DNA from 3 places in the Streptomyces sp. BL1 genome. Region 3 is predicted to be linked to each of the others. Evidence: riboswitches for the same ligand, from Rfam matches in the RefSeq annotation. Region 3 holds a riboswitch; each other region holds the start of a gene.
What was found. A riboswitch is a leader RNA that binds a small molecule or an ion and turns the genes downstream of it on or off. The one in region 3 is predicted to bind cyclic di-AMP.

Region 1 (9,507 bases), 1.2 Mb from region 3:
ACGAGCACACCGGCGGGTACGAACACGGCTTCACCGACGGCCAGGGCTTCGACAGCCAGCCCTTCGAGGGCCAGACCTTCGCCGGTCAGGGTTACGAGGGCCAGGGTTACGCGGACCAGTCCTTCGCCGACCAGACTTTCGCCGGACAGGCCTTTGCCGGCCAGGAGGGCGCCGCGCAGGGTCTGGAGAACGGCACCTTCGAGGGGCAGCCCTTCGAGGGCCAGTCCTTCGACGCGGGCCACGACCTCAACTACGCCGCCGCGCACGACGACTTCGCCACGTACACCGGTCACGAGACGTTCGACGGGTACGCGCCGCAGAGCTTCGAGCAGCAGGGCTTCGATCAACAAGGCTTCGAGCACACGCCGGACGGGACGCCCGCCCTCGACGCGACGAGCGAGTTCGCCGCCGTGGACGCGGCCGGTACGTTCCACGGGATGGAGGCGACAAGCGAGTTCGCCGCCGTCGGAGCCGTGGGCCCGGACAGCCAGACCGTCCCCCCGGCGCCCGATCCGGAACCGGATCCCGCCGCCGTACTGCCGCATCAGCCGCGCGGCGCGGGGCGGCGGCGTTCCCCGAAGCCGCGTCGCTCGGCCCTGATGACGGTCGCCGTCCCGTCGTTCGCGGTGCTCGGTGTCGCGGGTGCGGCCGCCGCCACGGTCGCCGGCGGGGCCGGCGAGAGCGAGGAGGACAGCGGGACCACCACCCAGGCCGCGTCCTCCCCCTCGGAAGGCACCCCGGTCAAGCCGTCGAAGGCCAACAAGAAGCTGGACACCCAGCTCGCGGGTCTCTCCGAGGACGCCGGTGACTTCGCCGACCGCGCCAGCCGTACCCAGGAACGCATCGACCTGAAGAAGCGTCAGGAAGCGGAGCGGGAGCGGAAGGCCAAGGAGGCGGCGCGCAAGGAGGCGATGCGCCCCAAGTTCTCGCTGCCGGTGGACCAGCCCGGGCTCAGCGCGACCTTCGGCTCGGCGGGCCTCAACTGGATGTCCCTGCACAGCGGCATCGACTTCCCCGTCAGCGAGGGCACGCCGGTGAAGGCGGCCACCGACGGGACCGTCACCACCCAGTTCGATGTGTCCTTCGGCAACATGATGAAGGTCAAGTCGGACGACGGCACCGAGACCTGGTACTGCCACCTGAGCAGCACCAAGATCCGTTCCGGTGAGGTGAAGGCCGGCGACGTGATCGGCTACTCCGGCACCACGGGCAACTCCACAGGCCCGCACCTGCACTTCGAGTACCACCCCGGCGGCGGGGACGCCGCCGACCCGCTGCCCTGGCTGCGCAGCAAGGGCCTGAACCCGGGGTGAGCCCCGGGCCCCGACGCCCGAACGCCCCCGGCCGACAGCCCCAAGTCCCAGGCGTAAGCCGACAGCCGTAGCCCGCAACCGACAGCCGACAGCCGCGCCAACGGCTGCCGACTGCCGTACGGCAGCTACAGCTTCTGCACCGGCGCGTACCGCAGCAGCAGCCGCTTGGGCTTCTCGCCGCCGAAGTCGATCGTCGCCTCCGCCGCGTCGCCGCTGCCCTTCACCGCGACCACGGTGCCCAGCCCGAAACTGTCGTGCGTCACCCGGTCCCCGGCTGTCAGGGAGACGACCGGCCGGTCCGAAGTCCGCCGCGTCGCGAAGCCGCTCGGGCCGCCGCGGCCCCGGCTGCCCGGGGACGAGAGCCCCGCGCCGATGCCGCCGCCCGTGCTGACGGAGACGCCCGGTGCCGCGCCCTTCCCCGTGCGCTTCCACTCGACGTGCGAGTCGGGGATCTCCTCCAGGAAGCGGGACGGCGGGTTGTACTGCGGCTGGCCCCAGGCGCTGCGCATGCCGGAGCGGGTCAGATACAGCCGCTCCCGGGCGCGGGTGATGCCCACGTACGCGAGCCGCCGCTCCTCCTCCAGCTCCTTGGTGTTCCCCAGGGCGCGCATGTGCGGGAAGACGCCGTCCTCCATGCCGGTCAGGAACACCACGGGGAACTCCAGCCCCTTGGCCGTGTGCAGCGTCATCAGCGTGACGACTCCGGCCTCCTCGCCTTCCTCGCCCTCCGCCTCGTCGGGGATCTGGTCGGAGTCGGCGACGAGCGCGACCTGCTCCAGGAAGTCGGCCAGCGTGCCCGGCTCGTCCTCGGCACGCTCCTGCTCGAACTCGAGGGCGACGGCGGCGAGTTCCTGCAGGTTCTCGATGCGGGTCTCGTCCTGCGGGTCGGTGGAGGCCTGGAGCTCGGCCAGATAGCCGGTCTGCTCCATCACCGCCTCCAGGACGGTGGCAGGGCCTGCGCCCGACTCGACGATGGTGCGCAGTTCGTCCATCAGCACGTTGAACTTCCGCACCGCGTTCGCCGAACGGGCCGCCATGCCGTACGCCTCGTCGACCCGGATGAGCGCCTGCGGGAACGTGATCTTCTCGCGGGAGGACAGCGCCTCGATCATCGCCTCGGCGCGGTCCCCGATGCCGCGCTTGGGCACGTTGAGGATGCGCCGCATCGAGACGGAGTCCTCCGGGTTGGCCAGCACCCGCAAGTAGGCCAGCACGTCCCGGACTTCGCGCCGCTCGTAGAAGCGGACACCGCCGACGACCTTGTACGGCAGGCCGACCCGGATCAGCACCTCTTCGAAGACACGGGACTGCGCGTTCGTACGGTAGAAGATCGCGACGTCCGAGGCCTTGGCCTCGCCGCCGTCCGTGAGCCGGTCGATCTCGTCGGCGATGAACTGCGCCTCGTCGTGCTCCGTGTCCGCGACGTAGCCGGTGATCCGCGGGCCGTCCCCGGCGCGGGTCCACAGGTTCTTCGGGCGGCGGTTCTCGTTCCGCTCGATGACGGCGTTGGCGGCGCTCAGAATCGTCTGCGTGGAGCGGTAGTTCTGCTCCAGCAGGATGGTCGTCGCGTCCGGGTAGTCCTCCTCGAACTGCAGGATGTTGCGGATGGTGGCACCGCGGAAGGCGTAGATCGACTGGTCGGCGTCGCCGACGACGCACAGTTCCGCCGGGTCGTCCCCGCCGCCGACGAGCTCCCGCACCAGCGCGTACTGCGCGTGGTTGGTGTCCTGGTACTCATCCACGAGGACGTGCCGGAAGCGCCGCCGGTAGTGCTCCGCCACGTCCGGGAAGGCGCGCAGCAGATTCACCGTCGTCATGATGATGTCGTCGAAGTCCAGGGCGTTGGCCTCGCGCAGCCGCGCCTGGTACATCGCGTACGCCTCGGCGAGGGTCTTCTCGAAGCCGTCGCTGGCCTGCCCCGCGAAGTCCTCCTCGTCGACCAGTTCGTTCTTGAGGTTGGACACCTTCGCGCTGAACGACTTGGGCGGGAAGCGCTTCGGATCGAGGTCGAGATCCCGGCACACCAGCGCCATCAGCCGCTTCGAGTCGGCCGCGTCGTAGATCGAGAACGACGAGGTGAAACCGAGCTTCTTGGACTCCCGGCGCAGGATGCGCACGCACGCGCTGTGGAACGTCGACACCCACATCGCCTGCCCGCGCGGGCCCACCAGCTCCTCGACGCGCTCCTTCATCTCGCCCGCGGCCTTGTTGGTGAAGGTGATCGCGAGGATCTGGCCGGGGTGGACGCCGCGGGCGCCCAGCAGATACGCGATGCGGTGGGTGAGCACGCGGGTCTTGCCGGAGCCGGCGCCGGCGACGATGAGCAGCGGCGAGCCGGTGTGCACGACGGCGTCGCGCTGCGGCTCGTTCATCCCGTCCAGCAGCGCGGCCGTGTCCACGACGGTGCGCGGGGCGCCGTCCCGGTGGTACGGCTCGCGGGCACCGGAACCGAAGGTGCCGCCGAAGAGGTCGTCGGGCGCCGCGTCCGGTCCCTCCGGGTCCGGAGGAGGCGGCGGCTCCTCCTCGGCCGGGGGTTCCAGGTGCGCGAGGTGACTGTCGTCGAAGAGGCTGCTCATCGTCGTACGAGTCTAGGCGCCCGCACCGACACCCTTGCCCTCCGCACGGAAACTGCGCACAGCTGTCCGCTTCCGCACCGCCCCGCCGCTGCTCACCTGCGAGGCAACGAAAAGATAACGGACGAATCGCTCACAGCCTTCACATGGGCCACACGACTTCGCTACCGTGCCGTCTCTGGGCAGTCCGCACCGTTCGCCGGCGACCGCGCCGGCACGGACCGCCCCCGCCGAGTCCGGCCGCCGTGCCGGAGCCGGGGACCCACCGCGTACGCACGTACTGCAGGGGTGAATCGGAGCGCGCGCACCGCGCGATGCGCTCCGTAGGGCCGCTTTCCGACGCCCGAACCCGACAGCTAACCCGGTAGGCGGAGCACGGAAGGAGTCGCCGGCCTTGGCGTCCCACCGCAAGCCGCGCACCCGCATATTGCAGTCCGCCGCGACGAAGCGCGGAGCCATCGGAGTCACCACCGCCGCGTTCGCCTCCGTCACTCTGCTCTCGCAGAGCGCGAGCGCCGCACCCGACGACGGCGGTGCCAGACCGTCCGTGGAGTCGGTGAAGAAGAAGGTCGACCGGCTGTACCAGCAGGCCGGCGTCTCGACGCAGAAGTACAACGCGGCCAAGGAGCAGACGGCGGCGCAGCGTTCGAAGGTCGACTCGATGCTCGGCCAGGTCGCACAGCGGACCGAGAAGCTCAACGACGCGCGCAGGCTGCTCGGTTCGATCGCCGCCGCGCAGTACCGCACCGGCGGCATGTCGGACACGGCGACGCTGCTGCTCACGGAGAACCCGCAGAGCTTCTTCAAGCAGAAGCACATGATGGACCGGATGACCGGCCGCCAGAAGGAGGCCGTCGCCGACTTCGAGAAGCAGCAGCGGTCGGCCAGCACGAAGCGCGCCGAGGCGACCCGCCAGCTCGAATCGCTCACCTCCGCGCAGGACCAACTCCGGGACAGCAAGCGCGAGGTGCAGGGCAAACTGTCCGAGGCGCGCACGATGCTGTCGAAGCTGACCGCGCAGGAGAAGGCCCGGCTGGCCGCGCTGGAGCGCAAGAAGGAGGCCGAGGCGCAGCGCAAGGCCGCGGCCCGCGCGGAGCAGGAGCGCCGGCAGGCGGCCGAGGAGGAGCGGCAGCGCGAGGAGGGTTCGGGTTCCGGCTCGGACTCCGGCTCGTCGTCCGGTTCGGACTCCGGTTCCTCCGGCGGCACGTCGGACGGCGCGTACGCGACGAAGGCCGCGAAGGTGCTCGGCTTTGCGAAGGAACAGCTGGGCAAGCCGTACGTGTGGGGTGCGACGGGCCCGTCCTCGTACGACTGCTCGGGCCTCACCCAGGATGCCTGGAAGGCCGCCGGCATATCGCTGCCGCGCACCACGTGGGACCAGGTGAAGGTCGGCACGACGGTCTCCAAGTCCCAGCTGCAGCCGGGCGACTTGGTCTTCTTCTACGACGACATCAGCCACGTCGGGATCTACAGCGGCGGCGGCAAGATGATCCACGCGCCGAAGCCCGGCGCCAACGTGCGCTACGAGTCGATCGACTACATGCCGTTCCACTCGGCCGTCCGCCCCGGCTGACCTCCGGCTGCGCCGTCGCGGTTCCCCCACACCGCGACGGCGCCACGGCGTACGGCCCCGCGGTGGGGCGGTAACACGGCCTGCCGGGCAGGGGGCGCGGAATCCGCGCATCGATCGCCGAGTCACCGGAAGGCGACCGTGACCGTCGCGCCGCCGGTCCCCCTCCGCTCCCCGCCCCGCCGAAAACGGACAGTCGCGGTCAACGCCGGGCAGCGGCGCGGACCGTGGGGCTAGCGTCCTCGCCCAGGTGGCCGGGCCCCGCCCCTCGGGTACGTCCGGCCACCCCCGCCGAAGATCCGGCGGCGGTCCGTTCCCCCCTGTGCGGGCCGCCGCCGGGTTCCCCCTCGCGGGACGTACGACGCGAAGGAAGTGACGGCCGGACCATGGCCTCGCACCGCAAGTCCTCCCCCTCCCCCTCCCACCGCAGGCCCCGGCCGCCGCATCCGCTCACCGGCAACGCCGCGCGCGCCGCGCTCACCCTCACGCTCGCCGGGACGGCCGGCTCGTTCGCATTCGAAGGCTCGGGGCACGCGGATCCACAGCAGACCCCCGAGCAGATCGCCTCCCGTGTGGACGCGCTGCACCGCCAGGCCGAGCGCGCGACGGAACGCCACAACGCCGCCGAGGAGCGCTCCGAGGCGGCCGAGGACCGGCTCGAGGAGCTCCGCGACGAGACCGCCCGCGGCCGCTCCCGGCTCAACGCGGCGCGGGACACCCTGGGTTCGTACGCCACCGCGCAGTACCGCACCGCCGGCCTCGACCCGTCCCTGCAGGTCGCGCTCTCGTCCTCGCCTGACGACTATCTGGACCGGGCGGCCGTCACCGAGCGCGCCGGCGACCGGCAGTCGGCCACCGTACGGAAGATCGCCGCGCAGGCGCGGGAGGTGCGGCAGCTGCGCGACGAGGCCGCCGCGACGGAGCAGACCCTCCGGCACGCGACCGCCTCGGCCCGTGCGCACAAGCGGACGGTGAAGGACAAGCTCGCGGAGGCGGAGAAGCTGCTCGACCGGCTCTCGCCCGAGGACCGCGCGCGGGCGCTCGGTGAGGAGCCGCCCGCCGGCGCCCGCGCGTCCCGTTCGGACGGCGCGGACGGTTCAGGCGCGAGCGGTTCGGGCGCGGACGGTTCGGGCGCGGGCCGGGACGCCGTACGTCCCGGGCAGGCGGCGGGACGCGCCGTGCAGGCCGTCGACTTCGCGCGCGGCGTGCTGGGCAAGCCGTACGTCTGGGGCGCCACCGGCCCCGGCTCGTACGACTGCTCAGGCCTGACCCAGGCCGCGTGGAAGGCCGCCGGCGTCTCGCTGCCCCGCACGACGTACGCACAGATCGACGCCGGAAAGCGTGTCGCCCGGGGCCAACTCGCCCCTGGTGACCTGGTGTTCTTCTACGAGAGCGTCAGCCATGTGGGGCTCTACATCGGCGGCGGCAAGATGATCCACGCGCCCCGTCCCGGCACGCCGGTCCGGGTCGCGCCGATCGACGAGATGCCCTTCTCGGGCGCGATGCGTCCGGCCTGAGCACCGCGGCCGGGCCCCCGCCCGGTCCGGCGCGTGCCCGGTCCGACGCCCGCCCGGCCCTGGTCAGTTGACGTACGTACAGGTAGCTTCCGCTTCCGTACCGCGCTGCGATCAGGAGGAGCAGGCCCATGTCGTACCCCGCCGAACCCGCCCACCCGGCAGGCACCGCCCGCCCGGCCCCGATACCCCCGGAAGAGCTGCACTTCAGCCTGCCGCCCGAGAATCTCTCCCCGGCCGAGGAGCGGCAGCACCGCAAGGAGCGGCTGGCGGCGGCGCTGCGCGTGTTCGCCCGGTTCGGGTACGACGAGGGTGTGGCGGGCCATATCACCGCACGGGACCCGGAGTTCACCGACTGCTTCTGGGTGAACCCGTTCGGGGTGCCCTTCCAGCACGTGACGGTCAGCGATCTGCTGCTCGTCGACGAGCTGGGCCGGGTCCTCCAGGGGCGCCGGCACGTCAACCAGGCGGCGTTCGTCGTTCACTCACAAGTGCACCAGGCGCGCCCGGATGTCGTTGCCGTCGCACACAGCCACTCCACGCACGGGCGCGCGCTGTCCGCGCTCGGCGAGCTGCTCGACCCGCTCACGCAGGACGCGTGCGCCTTCTACGAGGACCACGCGCTGCTGAACGAGTACACCGGCGTCGCCGTCGACGAGCAGGAGGGCCGCCGCATCGCGTCGGCTCTCGGCCCGCACAAGGGGCTCATCCTGCGCAATCACGGCCTGTTGACGGTCGGCGACACGGTCGACTCGGCGGCGTGGTGGTTCCACCAGATGGAGCGCGCCTGCGAGATCCAGCTGTCCGCACGCGCTTCCGGCAAGCCCGTGCTGATCGACCACAGGAATGCCGTCACGACCCGCGAACAGCTCGGCAGCGATCTCGTCGCATGGATCAACTACCAGCCGCTGTACGCAGGAGTGACTCGTGAAGAACCGGACCTGCTGAGCTGACGCTTGCGGCCATAAGGCACAATCCCCCATCAGCGCTTGGTAGTTGAGAGGCGGGGTTGCACAGTGGCCGTCGATACGGCACGGGACGGCACGCGGGGCTCGGGCTGCGGCAGCGCGGGCAGCGCGCCGAACCCGGACAGTTCACACCATCCGGGCGGTACGCAGGACCGTCCCGGCACAGGCAGTACCGGCAGTACGCACTCGCCGCACTGTGCGAAGGGCGCGCTCCACGACTTCCACCTGCGCCGGGACGAACTGGCGGCCGGCAACGGCGTACCCGCAGCGCTCGCGCACTCCGCGAGCGCCTCCCGGCAGTGGATCTCCGACGAACTCGCCGGAGCCGCGGGCACAGTCGCCGAACACGCCCGCGCCGAGGGCGACTCCTGGCTCACCGGTCTGTGGCGGCACACCCTCGCCGCCGTATGGGCCGCCGTGACGGTGCTGCTCCTGTGCCAGGCGCTCACCGCCATCTCGGCCGGCTGGACGACGGCACGCACCGCGGGACTGGTGGCCGCGGTCCTCACCGCCGTACCGCTCAGCCTCGCCGCGTACTACCACCGGGCCCGCGGCGGCGTCCTCGCCCCCGTCATCGGCGAGGACAACCGGCTGTCCACCTCCCGTACGGTCGCCGGTGCGTGGGTGCTGCTCGCCGCCTACGCGGTGCTCGTCCTCGCCCTCCAGCTGGCCTTCACCGGGGGCGCCGAGGACGGACGCGCCCTGCTGTCGGGGCTCGATCTGGCGCGCGGCGCCGGGCTGTTGACGGTGCTGGCGCTGAGCTGCGCGGTGGCCGTCTTCGTACGCCGCACAGTCGCCGTACGGGTGCAGTCGCAGCGGCTCCAGAAGGTGCGCGCCGACCGGCCCCGCGCCGCCGATCTGCTCACCGACGACGCCGGCCGCGGCTCCTTCTCGGACGTGCAGTACGCGCTGGTCAACGGCGTCGCGGTGCTGTTCGCCGCGGTGCGGCTCGCCCGCATGCCCGAGCAACTGCCCGACCTGCCCTGGGCGCTGGCGGTGCTCGTGGCGGTGTCCACGGCGACGTATCTGGCGGGCAAATACGCGGAGGGCGGCCGGCCGGTCGTGCTGTCGGTCGTCCGGGCACGCGAGATCGGCGATCTGCACGCGCCCATCCGCACCGGCGACGACATCGAGATCCGCGGCGCGGGCTTCGTACCGCCGGGCGCGGGCGCGCCCGACCGGCTGGCCCGGATGGTGGTGCGGATCGGCGCGGTGCACGTCAACGTGCCGCTGATCCCCGTGCCCGGCGGCTTCACCAATCCGGCCGACGCCACCCTGATCGTTCCGGTGCCCGTGGAGGTCGACGCGGGCCGGGTCGACGTGCAGGTGATCACTGCGGCCGGGGTCGAGACGAACCGCTACACCGTCGACGTCGCCGACTGACCGGACTGCCTCCCGCGGGCGGCGGTCCGGCACGGGTCCCGCGCACGGATCCCGGGCCGGGCCCTGTGTCCGCGTCCTGTCTCCGCGTCGTGTGAGTGGCCCGGCGTTCCGTTCCGTACTTGCCTGGAGAGGACGCCGTACGGGAAGAATCGCCCCCGCACCCTCGACACCCCACACTGGCAGCCC
Region 2 (9,507 bases), 2.2 Mb from region 3:
AAGACGGTCCCGCCGTTCGCCGTACGCGCCAGCAGGCCCGTCGAGGAGAGCAGCACCCGGCACGGGTCGTCGGCGACCTCCAGCGGCACCGCCGCGACCGTCGTGCCCGCCGCCTCCAGCAGCTCGGTGCGGCGCGGCGTGCCGTACTTCTTGGCGATGGCGCCCAGTTCGGAGGAGACCAGCTTCCGCAGCTCCGCGTCGGAGTCCAGGATCCGGGTGAGCTCCTCGATGTCGGCGCGCAGCTTGTCCCGCTCGCTCTCCAGCTCCAGCCGGTCGAACTTGGTGAGCCGGCGCAGCGGCGTGTCGAGGATGTACTGGGTCTGGATGTCGCTGAGCCCGAAGCGCTCCATCAGCGAGGACTTGGCCTCGGCGGAGTTCTCGCTGGACCGGATGATCCGGATGACCTCGTCGATGTCGATCAGGGCCACCAGCAGCCCCTCGACCAGGTGCAGCCGGTCGCGCCGCTTGGTCCGCCGGAACTCGCTGCGCCGCCGCACCACCCGGAAGCGGTGGTCGACGTAGACCTCCAGCAGCTCCTTCAGGCCCAGCGTCAGCGGCTGACCGTCCACCAGGGCCACGTTGTTGATGCCGAAGGACTCCTCCATCGGCGTCAGCTTGTAGAGCTGCTCCAGCACCGCCTCGGGGTTGAAGCCGTTCTTCAGCTCGATCACGAGACGCAGTCCGTGCTCGCGGTCGGTGAGGTCCTTGACGTCCGCGATGCCCTGCAGCTTCTTGGAGTTGACCAGGTCCTTGATCTTCGAGATGACCTTCTCGGGGCCGACCGTGAACGGCAGTTGCGTCACGATGAGGCCCTTGCGCCGCGGCGTCACCTGCTCGACCGTCGCCGAGGCCCGCATCTTGAAGGTGCCGCGCCCGGTCGTGTACGCGTCCTGGATGCCCTCCAGGCCGACGATCTGACCGCCTGTGGGCAGGTCGGGGCCCGGCACGAAGCCCATCAGGGTCTCCAGGTCGGCGCCCGGATGCCTGATCAGATGCCGTGCGGCGGCGATGACTTCGCCCAGATTGTGCGGCGGCATGTTCGTCGCCATGCCGACGGCGATCCCGGAGGCGCCGTTCACCAGCAGGTTCGGATAGGCGGCCGGGAGGGTGGCCGGCTCCTCCTCGCTGCCGTCGTAGTTGGGCCCGAAGTCGACGGTGTCCTCGTCGATCGAGTCGACCATCAGACCGGCGGCGGGAGTGGAGCGGCACTCGGTGTACCGCATCGCGGCGGGCGGGTCGTCGTTGCCCAGGGAGCCGAAGTTGCCGTGCCCGTCGACCAGCGGGAGGCGCATCGAGAACGACTGCGCCATGCGCACCAGCGCGTCGTAGATGGCGCCGTCACCGTGCGGGTGGAGCTTACCCATCACCTCGCCCACCACGCGGGCGCACTTGACGTGCGAGCGCTCGGGCCGCAGGCCCATCTCGTGCATCTGGTACAGGATGCGCCGGTGCACGGGCTTCATTCCGTCGCGGGCGTCCGGCAGCGCGCGCGAGTAGATGACCGAGTAGGCGTACTCCAGGTAGGAGCTCTGCATCTCGTCGACGACGTCGATATCGAGGATGCGCTCCTCGAAGTCGTCCGGCGGCGGGGTCTTCGTACTGCGGGGGGCCATCGCGGCTGCGGCTCCTTCGGTGCGTACCTGCGGGGTGTGACCTGACGGGCGGAACGCGGACCATTGTGGACCGTGCCACCGACAACGAGCGCCCCGACCCGGCGGAGCGGCCGGGGGAGCCCGGATCAGAGAGGGTGCCGGGCGGCACCACCGCACAGACGGTACGGGAACTTCGCCCGTTGTCCGCGCGGTTGCATACAGTGACAGGATCGGCTGACGTTACCGGCCACCAACTCCCGCGAGCGAAGGGACTCCACGCCCATGGGTCACACGGCCACGCCCCCGCCTGCCACCGGCGGGCTGACAGCGACCGAACACCGGCTGTCCAACGGCCTGCGGGTGGTGCTCTCCGAGGACCACCTGACCCCGGTCGCCGCGGTCTGCCTCTGGTACGACGTCGGCTCCCGCCACGAGGTCGCGGGCCGCACCGGCCTGGCGCACCTCTTCGAGCACCTGATGTTCCAGGGGTCGGCCCAGGTGAAGGGCAACGGCCACTTCGAACTCGTGCAGGGCGCGGGCGGTTCGCTGAACGGCACCACCAGCTTCGAGCGGACCAACTACTTCGAGACCATGCCGGCCCACGAGCTGGAGCTCGCCCTGTGGCTCGAGGCCGACCGGATGGGCTCTCTGCTCACGGCACTTGACGACGAGTCCCTGGAGAACCAGCGCGACGTCGTGAAGAACGAGCGCCGCCAGCGCTACGACAACGTGCCGTACGGCACCGCGTTCGAGAAGCTCGCCGCGATGGTCTACCCCGAGGACCACCCGTACCACCACACGCCCATCGGCTCGATGGCCGACCTGGACGCCGCCTCGCTGGAGGACGCCCGGGCCTTCTTCCGTACGTACTACGCCCCCAACAACGCGGTGCTGTCCGTCGTCGGGGACATCGATCCCGAACGGACCCTCGCCTGGGTCGAGAAGTACTTCGGCTCCATCCCCGGCCACGGTGGCAAGCACCCGCCGCGGGACGGCGCGCTGCCCGAGGTGATGGGCGAGGAGAAGCGCGAACTCGTCGAGGAGGACGTGCCCGCGCGCGCCCTGATGTCCGGCTACCGGCTGCCGGAGGACGGCACTCGCGCGGGTGACGCCGCCGACTTGGCGTTGACGGTGCTCGGCGGCGGCGAGTCCTCCCGGCTGCACAACCGGCTGGTGCGCCGCGACCGGCTCGCCGTCGGCGCCGGGTTCGGCCTGCTGCGGCTGGCCGGCGCGCCCTCGCTCGGCTTCCTCGACGTGAAGGCGTCCGGCGGCGTGGAGGTGTCCGCGATCGAGGCGGCCGTCGACGACGAGCTGCGCCGGTTCGCCGAAGAGGGGCCCACGCCCGAGGAGATGGAGCGGGCGCAGGCGCAGTTGGAGCGCGAGTGGCTGGACCGGCTCGCGACGGTCGGCGGCCGCGCCGACGAACTCTGCCGGTACGCCGTGCTGTTCGGCGACCCGCAGCTGGCCCTGGGCGCGGTCGGCCGCGTCCTGGAGATCACCGCACAGGAGGTGCAGGCCGTCGCCGCGGCCCGGCTGCGCCCCGACAACCGCGCGTCGCTGGTGTACGAGCCGACCACCGAGCACGCCGACGCCGAAGCAGCCGCAGACGAGAACGAGGAGCCGGGCCAGTGAGCGACGCCGCCGCCCCCACCCCCGAGATGACCTTCCACCCGCAGCCGCACGGCGGGCAGCCGAAGCCCTGGGCCTTCCCGGCACCCGAGCGCGGCCGGCTGGCCAACGGGCTGACCGTGCTGCGCTGTCACCGCCCCGGCCAGCAGGTCGTCGCCGTCGAGATCAGCCTGCAGGCGCCGCTGGACGCGGAGCCGGAGGGCCTGGACGGCGTCGCCACGATCATGGCGCGGGCGCTGTCCGAGGGCACCGACAAGCACACGGCCGAGGAGTTCGCCGCCGAGCTGGAGCGCTGCGGCGCCACCCTCGACGCGTACGCCGACCACCCGGGCGTCCGGGTCTCGCTGGAGGTGCCGGTCTCCCGGCTGCCCAAGGCGATGGGCCTGCTCGCCGACGCGCTGCGCGCCCCCGCCTTCCCCGACGGCGAGATCGAGCGCCTCGTCGCCAACCGGCTGGACGAGATCCCGCACGAGCTGGCCAACCCGGCCCGCCGGGCCGCGAAGGAGCTCTCCAAGGAGCTGTTCCCCGCCGAGTCCCGGATGTCCCGGCCCCGGCAGGGCACCGAGGAGTCCGTGGCACGGATCGACGCCGCCGCCGTCCGCGCCTTCTACGAGGCGCACGTCCGTCCCGCCACCGCGACCGCCGTCGTCGTCGGCGACCTCGCGGGCACCGACGTGGACGCGGCGCTGGCCGACACCCTCGGCGCGTGGACCGGCTCCACCGCCGAGCCGCTCCCGGTGCCCCCGGTCACCGCCGACGACCGCGGCCGGGTCGTCATCGTGGACCGTCCCGGCGCGGTGCAGACCCAGCTGCGGATCGGCCGGATCGGTCCCGACCGGCACGACAGCGCCTGGCCGGCCCAGGTCCTCGGTACCTACTGCCTGGGCGGGACCCTGACGTCCCGTCTGGACCGGGTGCTGCGCGAGGAGAAGGGCTACACGTACGGCGTGCGCGCCTTCAGCCACGTGCTGCGCTCCACCCCGGACGGCGCGGGCGCCGCGCTGCTCTCCGTCTCCGGCTCCGTGGCGACCGACGTGACCGGGCCCGCCCTGGCCGACCTGTGGACGGTGCTCCGCACGCTCGCCGAGGGCGGGCTGACGGACGAGGAGCGCGACGTCGCCGTGCAGAACCTGGTCGGTGTCGCCCCGCTGAAGTACGAGACGGCGGCGGCCGTCGCGGACACGCTGGCCGATCAGGTCGAGCAGCACCTGCCGGACGACTTCCAGGCGCAGCTGTACGCGCGCCTCGCCGAGACCGGCACCGTCGAGGCCACGGCGGCGGCGGTCAGCGCCTTCCCCGCCGACCGGCTCGTCACCGTGCTCGTCGGTGACGCCTCGCAGATCGCCGAGCCGGTCAGGGAGCTGGGCATCGGAGAGGTCACGGTCGTCACCGGAGGCTGAGGACAGGCAGAACGCCGCGAAACCCACGAAGCCGGGCGGGACTTCCCGCCCGGCTTCGCCGTTGTCCGGAGCATGTTCGCCGTATGTCTGAATTGCCCATTGGTGCCCCGGTGTCGGGTGTGGCATGCCCAACAAACGGCCCGATCGGCTTGGTGGTTCATTGATGTCCCATTTAGCTTCGTTGCCGCTGTTCGTCAGAAGTGACCGCGCCCGCGGCCGACGCGCAGTGATCGCCGAGTCCCCGTACGGCGCGAGCCAGGGGAGCCGGGGACCCACACGTCCCTTGGGGTGAATCGGATGCCTCCGCACGGAGGTGTCCGTAGGAGACCTTCCTGCTCCGAACCCGTCAGCTAACCCGGTAGGCGAGACGGAAGGAAAGGAGTTGCGCCAGCTCATGGCGTTCACCCGTGCCACCGGTAAGCATCGTGCGCCCAGTCGGACCCGCCGTCGCGTGTCCGCGGGCGCCGCGGGCATAGCCGGCCTCGCCGCAGTCGGCGTCGTCGGTACCGTCGCCTCCCCGGCCTTCGCCGACGGCCCCTCCACCGCCCCCTCGGGCGACACCGGCCTCACCCAGGCCTTCGACGTGGACGGCCGCGTCGCCGACGCCGTCGCCCACCAGGCCGACGTACAGCAGACCGCCGCCGAGAAGGCGGAGGTCGAGGCCGCGGCCAAGAAGGCCGCCGCCGAGGCGAAGCAGCAGGCCAAGGAGGCCAAGCAGAAGGCCGACGAGGCGAAGCGCAAGGCCGCGGCCGAGAAGGCGAAGAAGGAGCGCGAGGCCAAGGAGAAGGCGGCCCGCGCCGCCGAGGCCAAGCGCGCCAAGCTCAACGGCTACGTGGCGCCCGTCGGGCACCCGCAGCTGTCCACCCCGTACTCGGCGTCCAGCGGTCTGTGGTCCTCCGGTTCGCACACCGGCGTCGACTTCCACGCCGGCATCGGCACCCAGGTGAAGTCCGTCGCGGCGGGCGAGGTCGTGGAGGCCGGCAACGGCGGCGCGTACGGCAACAACGTCGTCATCAAGCACAAGGACGGCCACTACAGCCAGTACGGCCACCTGTCGTCCATCGGCGTCTCCGTCGGCCAGTCGGTCACCGCCGGCCAGCAGATCGCGCTCTCCGGCAACACCGGCAACACCACTGGTCCGCACCTGCACTTCGAGATCCGCACGGGTCCGGACTACGGCTCGGACATCGACCCCGTGGCGTACCTGCGCTCGCAGGGCGTCACCCTCTGACGCTCCGTCGTCCAGCAGTACAACGCAGCACAGGAACCCCCGGCCGGAACAACGGCCGGGGGTTCTTTTCACGCCGTATTTACCTGAGCGGTACGCACTCCGTCGGAAATTCGACGCGGTTGCCATACAGTTCTGTGCATGGGAAATACCGGGTCTCCGAGTGTGCGTGAACGCGGACTCTGCACGGCAATCCGCGACGATATCGTCGGCGGAACATTCCCACCCGGTGCCCGGCTCACGGAGGAACTCCTCGCCCGGCGGTACGGCGTCTCCCGGGTCCCGGTCCGCGAGGCGCTGCGCACCCTGGAGTCCGAGGGCTTCGTTGCGACCCGCCGGCACGCGGGCGCGTGCGTCGCCGAGCCCACCGAGCGGGAGGCGGCCGACCTGCTCGACATCCGCGCGCTGCTGGAGCCGCTCGGCGCGGCCCGCGCCGCGCAGCGCCGTACGCAGGCCCATCTCAAGGTGCTGCGCGGCCTGGTGAGGCTGGGTCAGCAGCGGGTGGACTCCGGGCACCTCTCCGACCTGCGGGCCCTGGAGGACTGGTTCCACGAGACGCTGGCGCAGGCGTCCGGCAGTCCCGGGCTCACCGGGCTGCTCACGCAGGTCCGCCGCAAGATCGCCTGGATGTACGCGGTCGACCTGCCGCTGCGGGCCACCGCCGTCTGGCAGGAGTACGGGGCGATCACGGACGCGGTGGTGCGCGGCGACGCGGACCGCGCCAGGGTGCTGACGGCCCAGCACGTCGAACGTTCCGCTGTGCTGCACCGGTTGCGCAGGCCGCCGGGGAAAGCGGCGGTGAGCGGAACGAAACCTGGCGTCAATACGGCGCGCGACCGCATTTAACACTCCCCGTATACAAAGAACGGAGGGAATTCACGGGCTGCGCCTGCGTGAATTCCCTCCGCCTGTTGTGCACGGAACCGGAAGTCCGGTTGTCCGGAAGTGGTTTCCGGAATCAGACCGTTTCCGGGAGCTCCTCGAGGCCCTCGGCGACCAGCTTCGCCAGACGGTCGAGCGCGGCGTCCGCGTCATCCGCCTCGGAAGCCAGCACGATCTCGTCGCCGCCCTCCGCGCCGAGACCCAGGACGCCGAGCATGGAGGCGGCGTTCACGGCGTTGCCGTCGTCGCCCTTCTTCACGGTGACCGGGACGCCGGCGGCGGCAGCGGCGCGGCAGAAGATCGAGGCGGGGCGGGCGTGCAGGCCCTCGGCCCAGCCGACGGAGACGCGGCGCTCAACCATGGTGTAGCCCTTCGGGTTGTTGCTGTGGTGACGGTTGTCCAAACCAGTCTTGCACGGGCCGAGCAGAACGCCTGTGCCCACCTGGACCGGGCCTGTCCGCCCCGCTGTCACCTCGCTCATCAGGGCCTAACCTGACCCCATGCAGTCCCCGGCGGAACGCGCGTACCCCACGCACTGGGAGGCCGACGTCGTACTGCGCGACGGCGGAACGGCCCGGATCCGGCCCATCACGACGGCCGACGCACAGCGGCTCACCGACTTCTACGAGCGGGTCTCCGACGAGTCGAAGTACTACCGCTTCTTCGCTCCCTACCCGCGGCTGTCCGACCGCGACGTGCACCGCTTCACCCACCACGACTACGTCGACCGGGTGGGGCTGGCGGCCACCGTCGGCGGCGAGTTCATCGCCACCGTCCGCTACGACCGGATCGACTCCACGGGACGCTCGGCGACGTACCCCGCCGACGAGGCCGAGGTGGCCTTCCTCGTCCGCGACGACCAGCAGGGCCGCGGCGTCGCGTCCGCGCTCCTCGAACACATCGCCGCCGTCGCGCGGGAGCGCGGCATCCGCAGGTTCGGCGCCGAAGTGCTGCCGGCCAACAACAAGATGATCAAAGTCTTCACGGACGCCGGATACTCCCAGCGGCGCAGCTTCGAGGACGGCTCCGTCCATCTGACGCTGGATCTGGAGCCCACCGAGCGCTCCCTCGCCGTGATGCACGCCCGCGAACAGCGGGCCGAGGGGCACTCCGTCCAGCGGCTGCTCGCCCCCCGCTCGGTCGTCGTGATCGGCGCGAGCCGCAGCCCGGGCGGCACCGGCCGCGCCGTGCTGGAGAGCCTCCGTACGGCGGGCTTCACCGGGGACACGTACGCCGTCAACAGCCGCCTCCCCGAAGGCCGTACGGAGATCGACGGGGTGCTCGCGCACCGCTCCGTCGCCGAACTGCCGGAGCCCGTCGACCTCGCCGTGGTGGCCGTGCCGGCCGCGCAGGTCACCGGCGTGGTGCGGGAGTGCGGCGAGCACGGCGCGCAGGGTCTCGTCGTGCTGTCGGAGGGCTTCGGCCGCGACGAGCAGCGCGAACTGGTGCGTCTTGCCCGCTCGTACGGGATGCGGATCGTCGGGCCGAACGCCTTCGGGCTGATGAACACCTCCTCCGCGGTACGGCTCAACGCGACCCCCTCGCAGCAGGTGCCGGAGCCCGGCCGCACCGGGCTGTTCACCCAGTCCGGGGCCATCGGCATCGCCCTCCTGGACGGGCTGCACCGGCGCGGTACGGGCCTGTCCACCTTCGTCTCCGCGGGCAACCGCGCGGACCTCTCCGGCAACGACCTGCTGCAGTACTGGGACGACGACCCGGACACCGACGTCGCGCTGATGTACCTCGAATCCATCGGCAACCCGCGCAAGTTCACCCGGCTCGCGAAGCGGATCGCGGCACGCAAGCCCGTCGTCGTCGTGAAGGGCGCCCGGCACAGCGCGAGCGCGCCGCCGCCCGGCCACGCGGCACCGGTGTCCCACACTCCGGACGCGACCGTCTCGTCCCTGCTCCGCCAGGCCGGAGTGATCATGGTGGACACGGTCACCGAACTCATCGACGTGGGCGCCCTGCTGGACCGCCAGCCGCTCCCGGCCGGGCCGCGCGTCGCCGTCCTCGGCAACACCGAGTCCCTGTCCCTGCTCACGTACGACGCCTGCCTCGCGCTCGGCCTGCGCCCGGGACCGGTCACCGACCTCACCACCTCGGCCAGCCCCGACGACTTCCGCGCGGCGCTGCGCGCGGCCCAGGACGACCCCGGGACGGACGCCGTCGTCGTGACGGTGATCCCGTGGGTGGGCAGCACCCCGCTCGAAGAGCTCGCCGACGCGCTGCGCGAGGCCTCGGGGGAGAAGCCCGTCGCCGTCGTCCACCTCGCCATCCAGGGCCTCGACACGGCCCTCGCCCGGCGCGGCATCCCCTCCTACCCGGCGCCCGAACGCGCGGTGCGCGCCCTGTCGGAGGCCGTCGGCTACGCACGCTGGCGCCGGGACGCGGAACACCCGGGCCGCGTACCGGAGTTCGACGACATCGACGAGCAGGCCGCGTCGGAGCTCCTCGCCCGCGCCACCCGCGGGGACGCCGGAAACTCCGGGGACGACGGCGGCGACGAGAAGGCCGCCGGCGGGGAGACGTCCGCCGTACCGGCGGCGGGGCAGCGCGAGCACCGGCCCACCACCGTGTCCGCCACCACCGGGGAGCGCCGCCGCAGCCACCCCCTCACCCCCGACGACACCGCGGCGCTGCTGGGCCACTACGGCATCGCCGTGCAGCGCACCAGCCCCGCGCACACCCCCGACGAGGCCGCGGAGGCCGCGGCCCGGCTCGGCTATCCGGTCGCGCTGAAGACCACCGCGCCCCATCTGCGGCACCGCGCCGA
Region 3 (9,507 bases):
CGCCGGCGCGGAGGAGAGCGGCGGCGCCGACGCGGAGCGCGCGGGCGAGGACCGCCCGCGGGAGGCGGACCCCGATGCGCCCGGTACGTCCGGCGCGGGCGGGACGGGTACGTCCGGGGCCTCGGGCACGTCCGGCGGCTCCGGTACGCGGGCCGGGAAGTCCGGCGCGGCGGACAAGCCCGCGGGACGGTCCGGCGCGAAGTCCGGTACGCGGTCCGGTACGAAGCCGGGCTCGCGGTCCGGAGCGCGGTCCGCCGGGAAGGCGGAGTCCGCGGAGGACGGCACGTCCGGGAGCGGTTCCGAGGAGGCCGGCGGCGAGTCCGGCGCGGCCACCGACGGGGCCGGCGAGCCCTCGGACCAGGCTCCCTCGTCCGACCTGCCCGTACGCAAGAAGCCGGCCGGCAAGCCGAAGTCGGCCGCGTCGAAGTCGGCGGCGTCCAAGTCCGCGGCGTCGAAGACGACCGGATCGAAGTCGGCGGCCTCGAAGTCGAACGCGTCGAAGTCGGCCGCGTCCAAGTCGGCCGCGGCGAAGACCACCGGATCGAAGACGACCGGATCGAAGTCGGCCGCGTCCAAGAGCGCCGCGTCGAAGTCGTCTGCGTCCAAGTCGACGGGGTCCAAGTCGGCTGCGTCCAAGTCCGCGGCGAAGCCGCCGTCGAAGTCCCGCGCCCAGTCGAAGAAGCAGGACGCGGCGGAGACCGGCGCGCAGACCGGGGCCGGAACGGAATCGCAGGAACAGACCGGAAAGCAGGGTGGGTTCACGGAGCCGCAGCGGTCCAAGACGGAGTCCGACGACGCGACGAGGATGTTCGGCGTCGTACGGAAGGAAGAGCTTCCCGCCGAGGGCGAGAGCAGCGAGGCCGCGGCCGCACGGCGGGCCGAGCGGATGACCGCCGCCTTCTTCGGGACGCCGAAGAGTGATAGCAAGCGCGAATCTGAAAAGCCTGAGCCGGAACCGGAGCCGGAGCAGGAACCGCACTCGGAGACGGAGCGGGAGCCGGAGGGCGAGGAGCAGGCCGCGAAGAGCGACCAGCCGACGACGACGTTCCGCGTTCCGGACCGGACCAAGACCCCGGCCGGGGACGAGGAGTCTCCGGAGCAGGACTCGGAGCAGGGCCGGGGGGACGAGCAGCCCGTCGACCAGCCGACGACTGCTTTCCGTTCACCCGCGCAGGACACGTCGGACTCCGCCTCCGGCGACGAGCCCAAGTCCGGGGCGCAGGACCGGAAGCGCGACCCGCGCGTCTGGCGCGACGATGCGGCAGGCAAGGACACCGACGGCACCGACGGCTCGGAGGAGCGTGACGCGCAGCCCGAGTCCGAGTCCGAGGCCGAGGCCGAGCCCGCGTCCGACGCCACCAGGGTCTTCCGTGCGGTGAAGCCCACAGCCGCGGCGTCGGCAGGGGGCGGCGACAAGGCCGACGAGGCGAAGGAAGCGGACAAGGGAGCGGACAAAGACGCGGACAAGGACGCGAAGACGGCCGGTACGGCCGGCACGTCCCAGACCGCTGCCGAACCGGAGAGCGGTACGGACAAGTCGCAGGCCGACACCGGCGGAACGGCCAAGTCCGAGCCCAAGTCCGGTTCCGCGGCCGCTGCTTCCGCCTCCGTGGCAGCCACCTCCGACACCGCGAAGTCCGGTACGGCCAAGCCGGACACCGCCAAGTCCGAAGCCGCCAAGGCCGAAACGGCCAAGCCCGACACGGCGAAGTCCGACACCTCCAAGCCGGACTCTGCCAAGCCCGACACCGCCAAGTCCCGCTCCACCAAGCCCGGTTCCGCCGGATCCGAGACCGGAGCCGAGGACGGCGAGGGGTCCGGCGAGCCCACGTCCGAGTCGGAGTCGGAGCGGACGAGTCAGTTCGTCCGGCTGAAGTCCACGGACGAGGCGCGCTCTCCGGCGAAGCCGAAGCCGGCCGTGCAGCCGAAGCCGTCGGGCAAGCCGCACACGCAGTCCGACAAGGACACCGGCGCCACCACCGGCGCCCGTACGGGGGCGGCCGCGCCGCTGCCGGACGAGACCTCCGTACAGCCCGCGTTGAGCGAGGCGGACCTGACGCGGCAGCAGCCGCGGCCCGACCAGGCGCCGATGGATCTGCTGGCGCAGCTCACCAACACGCCTCCGCCGCCGGAGACTCCGGTGCGCAACGCGGTGCGCCGGGTGAAGATCTGGACGCCGCTGGTGGCGCTGCTGGCGGTGCTGTTCGTCATCGCGCAGGCCGTACGGCCGTTGCCGGCGCCGGACCTGACGCTGACCGCGTCGCCGTCGTACACCTTCGACGGTTCGAGCCCGTCGGTGCCGTGGCCGACCGAGGGGCAGGCGGTGCTCCAGGTCGACGGGCTGGGCTCGTTGGGCCAGTACGGGGAGCAGAAGCCCGTGCCGATCGCGAGCGTGGCGAAGGTGATGACCGCGTACGTGATGCTGCACGAGCACCCGGTCAAGAAGGGGACCGACGGCAAGATGATCCCCGTCGACAAGAAGGCCGAGAAGGAGGCCGGGCTCAGCGCGCAGAACGAGTCGACGGTGGACGTGAAGGCCGGCGACAAGCTCTCGCAGAAGCAGGCGCTCCAGGCGATCATGATCGCTTCCGCGAACAACGTCGCGCGGCTCATCGCGCGGTGGGACGCGGGTTCGGAGGCGGCGTTCGTGAAGAAGATGAACGCCACCGCCAAGGAGCTCGGGATGAAGAACACCGAGTACACCGACCCGAGCGGTCTGAAGCACAGCACCGTCAGCACCGCGGCCGACCAGACGAAGCTGGCCAAGAAGGTGATGGACGACAAGCTGTTCCGCGACGTCGTGCGGCAGCCCGGCTACAAGGACGCCAAGGGCAAGCAGCAGACCAACTGGAACAAGCTCGTTCCGCTCGACGGTGTCGTCGGCATCAAGACCGGTACGACCACCAAGGCCGGCGGCAATCTGATGTTCGCGGCCGAGAAGAACATCGGCGGGACCAAGCAGTTGGTCGTCGGCACGATGCTCGGCCAGTACAAGCCGTCGATCCTCGACACGGTCATCGGTGAGAGCAAGAAGCTCATCGACACCGCGCAGGACGCGCTGCAGTCGCGCACCGTCGTGAAGAAGGGCGACGTCGTCGGCTACGTGGACGACCAGATGGGCGGCAAGACGCCGGTCGTCGCGACGAAGGACGCGCCGGCCGTCGGCTGGGGCGGGCTGAAGGTCAAGCTGGGCATGAGCGACGGCAGCAAGGGCATCCCGCACGCGGCCAAGGCCGGCGACAAGGTCGGCGAGCTGACCGTCGGCGACGGGCCGGGTCAGGTGCAGGTGCCGGTGGCGCTGCAGAAGGACATGGAGGAGCCCGGGTTCGGCGCGAAGCTGACCCGCATCCTGTAGGGCGCGTACGGGCCCTCCGAGGGCCCGCGCAGGACCGCGTACGTGGGGCCCGGCACCGTCCCCCGGTGCCGGGCCCCACGGCTGACGTTTCCTGTTGCCCCGGATCTGTCAGCTCAACGCCGTGAATCCGACGGCGGTGCTCTCAACTCCCGCTCCCGTAGGGGCGGGTGATGATCTCCAGGACGTGCCCGTCGGGGTCCAGCCAGTAGACGCCGCGGCCGCCGTCGTTGTGGTTGATCTCGCCGGGCCGGGTCCGGTACGGGTCCGCGTAGTACGTCAGGCCCGCGTCCTGGATCCGCCCGAAGACGGCGTCGAACTCGTCCTCCGAGACGAGGAACGCGTAGTGCTGCGGCGTGATCGGACTGTCGCCGGCGTCGGCGAAGTCCAGCGCGACCTCGTTGCCGGTGACGACCGGGAGGAACGGGCCGTACTGCGGCGCCACTTCCAGTCCCAGCAGGGTGGCGAGGAAGTCCGCTGACGCCTTTTTGTCAGTGGCGTGCACGATGGTGTGGTTGAGCGCGATGGACATACCGGGGATCTCCTTCGGTCCGGTGCCGGCGTTCGCCTGCTGTCTTCTCGCCTCTCCAACGAGCCCGCGCCGCAGGTCACTCCCGTACGGGGCTCGGCCTTTCGCCGTAGTCCCGAGGCCCCGGCACGGGAGCCCCGGCACGGGACCGGAGACCGAGGCCCAGGGGCCCGTACCCGTACCGGACCCGTACCTGGAACCGCCCCCTACTCCGCGGCGGACCAGCCGCTCCACCGGCCGACGGCGATCTCGACGAGGGGCCCGTCGGGCGGGTGCGCCCCGTACTGCGGGTACTTGGCCATCAGGTCCTCCACGGCTGCGGCCCGCTCCGGGTCCCCCTCGGGGAAGTCCCTTACGTGCGCCGAGCCGTCGGCGCGCGCCCACCACAGCTGCGTCCAGTCCTCGTCGTACTCGTCGGCGAGAAGGCAGACGGCGCTGTTGGCAAGCATGTTGGCGAGCCGCTTGAGCTGACGGTGCCGTTTCGGCTTGTGGTCCACGGCGAACACGACGGTGTCGCCGCGGACCACGAACGTCACCGGCACCAGGTGCGGCCGGCCCTCCTCGTCGGCGGTGGCCAGCCGCACCACCCTGGCCGCCGCGAACCGTCGGCGTGCCTCGTCCTCGCTCAGCCGCATGCGACCGACGCTACCCGCCCGTACCCGCCCCGTAGGGGACCCCGTACGGGACCGGCACGGCGGCACACGGGACCCCGCGGCGGCACACGGGACCCCGGACCCGGGCGGGTACGGGCGGGGCTCAGCCGGCCGTCAGCGGATAGTGGTCGGACAGATCCGTGTACGTGTAGCGCTTGCCCCAGCTGGAGACGGTCCACGGCGCGGACCGACGCTGCAGGACCTCGTTGCTCCAGCCGTCCGGACGGGCGTGGCCCTTGCGGTGCAGCACGTAGTCCAGGTCCTCGCGCGGATCGTCCGGGTAGCGTTCGGCGGCGATGGAGTTCTGCTCCGTGTCGAACGAGTACGGGTGCCCGGTGCGCGCGTCCGCCGGGACCAGGCCGGCGTTCTCCAGCATCGAACCGTACTCGTCGCCGCGCGAGTCGACGTTCAAGTCCCCGGCCACCATGACCTGTTCGTCCGCGGGGATGTGCTTCGCGTCGAGGAAGGCATCGATCTCCCGGAACTGCGCGGCCCGGTCGGCGACGGCCTTGCCGCTGCCGCAGCTGCTGTCGGTGGACTGCGTGTGCGTACCGACGACGTGCACCTTGGTGCCGTTCACGTCGAGAACGGCGTACAGGAAGCCCTTGTTGGACATCGCGTCCGAGCCGCACGCGTCCTTGTAGATGTGCTGCTCCTTGTGCACGACGGGCCACTTGCTGAGCAGCGTGACCCCGCCGTCCTCCGGGGTGGCGCCCGACCAGGCGCCGCCGGTGGCGTCCCAGCCGCTCTTCGACCGTCCGACGACGGGCGTCTGGTACGGGTACCCGTCGGCGGCGTTGGCCTTCAGCGCCTCCGAGGAGGAGTTGTCGAACGCCTCCTCCAGCACGACCACGTCGTTCCCCCGGAACCAGTCCGCCGCCGGAATCTCCCGGGCCCGGTGGTCCTGGCCCCAGTTGGGATACAGGTTCTTGCTCATCAGGAAGGCGTTGTAGTTCAGCACCTTCAGCCGCGGGGGCGCGCTCCGCGCGTTCTCCGCCGTCGTGGGCGTGGGCGCGGCCTGGGCGGGGGGCTGTGCCGAGTACGGCCGCCGTACCCGCGAGGGCTGCGACCGCCACGGCGACGGTTCTGGACATACGTGGACGCGTCCGCACGGAAACTCCAGAGGTGTGGGGGGCTTGGGTTCCGCCCACATCCAACCAGCCTTCGTTACCTGCCGGTAGCGGGCGGGTGAAGGCCGTCGGCTGTCGCTCGGCGCACCGGCCGCGGGCCCTTGCCGTACGGGGCGGCCCTAAGGGGATGCCGTACGGGGTGGGCCCTAATGGGCGCGCCGCGACACGTCCAGCGACAGCGGAATGGAGTGGTCGGCGAACCCCAGGGAGCGGTAGAGGTGTTCGGCGTCCTCGGAGGCGTGCAGGTCGACACGGGTAACGCCGCGTGCGGCGAACCAGTCGAGCAGCGCCTCCATGGTGGCCCGCCCGTGACCGCGCCCCCGGTACCGGTCGTCGGTGCACACGCTGAACACGAACCCGAAGAGCCCCGCCGGATGCAGCGGAGCGGCCAGCCGCTCCTCCACCGTGCCGACGGCGCACGCCGCGAGGTGCGGGGCGGTGGGGCGCCCGGTCGTGGGTACGTCGCCGTCCACGACGAAGGCACCCATGCACCGCGCCCCCTCCGGGACGGCCAGCTGCCGCCGTGCCGCGTCCTCCGCGGTCCGCTCCCACTCACCGGGCTCGTCGGCCCCGTGCATCGCCACGAACATCTCCCGCCGCAGCCGCACCAGTTCGGCCGCGTCGTCCACCGTCGCCTCTCGCACCTCACTCATGCGCCAAATCCTAGAAACCCCCACCCCGCACGTCTCCCGGATACCCCCGCTGCCCAGCGCGCTCGCCGGCCCGGCCCGTCCTGAGTCAAGGACCCGTATGGATTCCGCTTCCGGCGCCAGGAGGGCGCCAAGGTCTCGGCCTCCTCGCGTTCTCCGGCGGCTTCCGGCGCCACACTCACGGTGAAGAGATCAGCAGGAGGCGGTCCCCATGCCGGAAACCCACCGCAGCCTGGCCGGTGACCTGGCGCTGCCGTGCGCCTACGCGGTGTCGGCGGTGCTGATCGCCGCCCTCAAGCTCGCCGGAGGCCTCACCCATCCGACACTGGCGCTGTCCCTCTTCGCCACGCTCACCGTGTGGACGGCGGCGCTGGCCGGGCCCCGCAGGGCGTTCGGCGCGGCCCTGATCTGCTGGCTGTTCCTCGACGGATTCGTCATCAACCGGATGTCCGACCTGGGTTGGGCCCCCGTGGACAGAACGGCCCTCGCCGCGCTGCTCGCAGCGGCCGCGCTGGGCGCCGGCGCCTCAGCCGCCACCCGCTGGAAGCGAACCCACCTGCGATGCGCCCCCGTAGAACACCCCACCTCTCACGCACCCTCAACACCCCACGAGCGCACGGAACATGACCGCGTTAACTCTCCGGGCCGAAACGAGGCCGCCCCGCTCACGGCAGCACCCAAGGCTGTCCGTTATCGTCGGGTTTAGGTGCATAGGGAATCTTCGCGAATTCACCGGCGCTTTCTCCCTGGACGGCCTTTTGGGGGCATCGGTTCCACCCGCATCCGGTGATTCGCATCACGTTATGCGGCGTCAGTTCCCGGGCCGCCTCCGCTCATTTCCCCGCCACCCGAGGAAAGTTGGGCCGGAGAGCCGTGATGGGAATTCCCGGATATCCGTCTCCGCTATCCGCCGACAGGGCCGGAAAGGGGAATGCGGGCCTTGTTTCCCGCCGTATTTCTCGCCTACGTTCAGCCTCATCCGGGCGGAACGCCGAATCCTGCCGCCGTCCGGTCACCGCACCCATTCCCCACCACGTACGGCAGGAGCGGGGGAACCGCGCAGACCGCCGGTCCGGAACACGGAACGGCTAGGGGTGAAGCCGTGAGACCGCGGCCGGGCAGCTCCAGCCCGAACCCGACAGCTCACCTCGCAGGCGACGGAGAGGAACGCACCATGCCCGCACGAGGCAAGCACCGTCGTCCCAGGCCCGGGTTCAGGAACGGCCGTCTGAACCGCGGTTTCGTCGTCGCCGGAACCGGCGGCGCCGCCCTCGCGCTGCCGGCGATCGGCGCCGCGTCCGCCCACGCCGCGCCCGCGCAGACCGCCGCCAAGCCCGCGGCAGCCCAGACCGCGGCGTCCAAGCAGACGGCCGCGCAGACCGCCGCCTCCGCACGCTCCGGTTCCCCGACTTCCGCGTCCGGAAAGGGAGTTGCCGCGCAGCAGAACCGTGCCACGACGTATTCCGTGGCGCTGGGGGATTCCCTCCAGAAGATCGCCGAAGAACATTCCGTTCCCGGCGGCTGGAAGGAGCTGTACGAGGACAACCGTGCGGCCGTGGGTGGAAATCCGGAGATGATCCACCCCGGGCTCAAGCTGACGATCGGAGCGAACTCCGGTGAGCAGTCGGGGGTTTCGGACGCGTCGGCCGAGAAGCGTGCCGACAGGAGCGCCGAGCGGCCCGCGGCGTACGCCGACAACCTCGACGGCTGGATCAGGGAATCGCTGGACATCATGAAGCGGCACGGAATCCCCGGCACGTACGAGGGAATCCACCGCAACATCATGCGCGAGTCCGGCGGCAATCCGCAGGCCACCAACGGCTGGGACTCCAACGCCGCCGCCGGTACGCCCTCCAAGGGCCTCCTGCAGGTCATCGCGCCGACCTTCGAGAGCTACCACGTGCCCGGCACCGCGCAGGACAGCCTCGACCCGGTCGCCAACATCACCGCCGCGTGCAACTACGCCGCCGACCAGTACGGCTCCATCGACAACGTCTCGGGCGCCTACTGACCGCCGCGGCCGGCCGCTCACGGTAACCGGCCGCTCGTACAGACAGACCGAAGGGCACCTCCCGCTCCGGGAGGTGCCCTTCGGCCTGCTGTACCGGGGGGGCGACGGCTCCGCGGACCGTCCCCGCGCAGCCGTATCCGGACAAAGCCCCAAGTCGTGACATTACACAGTGAGTTCTGTCGCATGGCCGTTACAACGGACACTCTGGACAGAATGCACTCGGCCTTGCGAAGTTTGGAGCCTGTTCAACGGCCCGTGTCCCGGCCGCAGCCCCGTGGACACCGCGCCCCGGAGAACGGGCAGCGCAGCACGGGGAAACGGGCAGCGCGTCACGGGGGAACGGACAGCGCAGCAGCACGGGGAACGGAAACTGGGGGAGCGGTCGTCCATGCGAGCCAAGCGGCCCAATCGGTCCATGCGGTCCATGCGGTCCAAGCGGGCCACGCGAGTCGAGAACAGTGAGCCACACGCCTTACGGGTCCGCGCCACAGCCGGCGCGTTCCTCGCCGAGTCCCCGGAAGGGCGGTCGAGCTGAAGTGGACATCACGATCCACAGAACCGACGAGCTGAGTACGTCGCTCCGCCGGGCCTGGCACGGGGCGATGGACGAGTCGCCCGAATACGCCAACCCTTTTCTGGCACCCGAGTTCGCGGCCGGAGTCGGCATACACCGGAGCGGGGCGCGGGTGGCGGTTCTGCGCGAGGGCGGAGAGCCGGTGGGCTTCCTCCCGTACGAGCGCAGCGCGTTCGGCGTCGGCCGGGCCATCGGGCTCGGTCTCTCCGACTGCCAGGCCCTCGTGCACCGGCCCGGCGTCACCTGGAACACCCACGAACTGCTGCGCGCCTGCGGGCTGTCCGTCTTCGAGTTCGACCACCTCGTCGACGCGCAGAAGCCCTTCGGCCCGTACGTGACGGGAACGTTCGCCTCGCCGGTGGTCGACCTGGCACCCGACGAGGACGACAACACCCCTGATTCCGGCGGCAGTTACGCGGACTGGCTGCGCGGCGCGTACCCGGGGCAGGCCAAGACGACCCTGAAGAAGGAACGCCGCCTGGCGCGCGACGTGGGCGAGATCCGGTTCGTCTTCGACGAGCGCGATCCGCGGATGCTGCGCAGACTCATGAGCTGGAAGTCTGCCCAGTACCGGCAGACGGGACGGATGGACCGGTTCGCGCGGCCGT

Region 1: it holds a riboswitch for cyclic di-AMP, as region 3 does, so the genes downstream of both, AC3AGO_RS14780 (C40 family peptidase) here and AC3AGO_RS20105 (transglycosylase SLT domain-containing protein) in region 3, are expected to answer to the same signal.
Region 2: it holds a riboswitch for cyclic di-AMP, as region 3 does, so the genes downstream of both, AC3AGO_RS10470 (M23 family metallopeptidase) here and AC3AGO_RS20105 (transglycosylase SLT domain-containing protein) in region 3, are expected to answer to the same signal.

The regions. Positions count from the first base shown of each region.
Region 1 covers NZ_JBXYWZ010000002.1:3,368,834-3,378,340, forward strand. Annotated here, with positions in the region: gene AC3AGO_RS14770 (M23 family metallopeptidase) at 1-1,313, shown strand, start outside; gene pcrA (DNA helicase PcrA) at 1,439-3,889, opposite strand; cyclic di-AMP (ydaO/yuaA leader) riboswitch at 4,105-4,272, shown strand; gene AC3AGO_RS14780 (C40 family peptidase) at 4,281-5,459, shown strand; gene AC3AGO_RS14785 (NlpC/P60 family protein) at 5,843-6,973, shown strand; gene AC3AGO_RS14790 (class II aldolase/adducin family protein) at 7,102-7,923, shown strand; gene AC3AGO_RS14795 (hypothetical protein) at 7,987-9,321, shown strand.
Region 2 covers NZ_JBXYWZ010000002.1:2,359,719-2,369,225, reverse strand. Annotated here, with positions in the region: gene AC3AGO_RS10485 (DNA gyrase/topoisomerase IV subunit A) at 1-1,613, opposite strand, end outside; gene AC3AGO_RS10480 (M16 family metallopeptidase) at 1,875-3,224, shown strand; gene AC3AGO_RS10475 (M16 family metallopeptidase) at 3,251-4,621, shown strand; cyclic di-AMP (ydaO/yuaA leader) riboswitch at 4,843-5,001, shown strand; gene AC3AGO_RS10470 (M23 family metallopeptidase) at 5,016-5,852, shown strand; gene AC3AGO_RS10465 (GntR family transcriptional regulator) at 5,991-6,695, shown strand; gene AC3AGO_RS10460 (HPr family phosphocarrier protein) at 6,808-7,092, opposite strand; gene AC3AGO_RS10455 (bifunctional acetate--CoA ligase family protein/GNAT family N-acetyltransferase) at 7,232-9,507, shown strand, end outside.
Region 3 covers NZ_JBXYWZ010000002.1:4,546,847-4,556,353, forward strand. Annotated here, with positions in the region: gene AC3AGO_RS20075 (D-alanyl-D-alanine carboxypeptidase) at 1-3,355, shown strand, start outside; gene AC3AGO_RS20080 (VOC family protein) at 3,498-3,884, opposite strand; gene AC3AGO_RS20085 (TIGR03668 family PPOX class F420-dependent oxidoreductase) at 4,088-4,516, opposite strand; gene sph (sphingomyelin phosphodiesterase) at 4,638-5,657, opposite strand; gene AC3AGO_RS20095 (GNAT family N-acetyltransferase) at 5,811-6,317, opposite strand; gene AC3AGO_RS20100 (hypothetical protein) at 6,526-7,020, shown strand; cyclic di-AMP (ydaO/yuaA leader) riboswitch at 7,323-7,486, shown strand; gene AC3AGO_RS20105 (transglycosylase SLT domain-containing protein) at 7,489-8,325, shown strand; gene AC3AGO_RS20110 (GNAT family N-acetyltransferase) at 8,862-9,507, shown strand, end outside.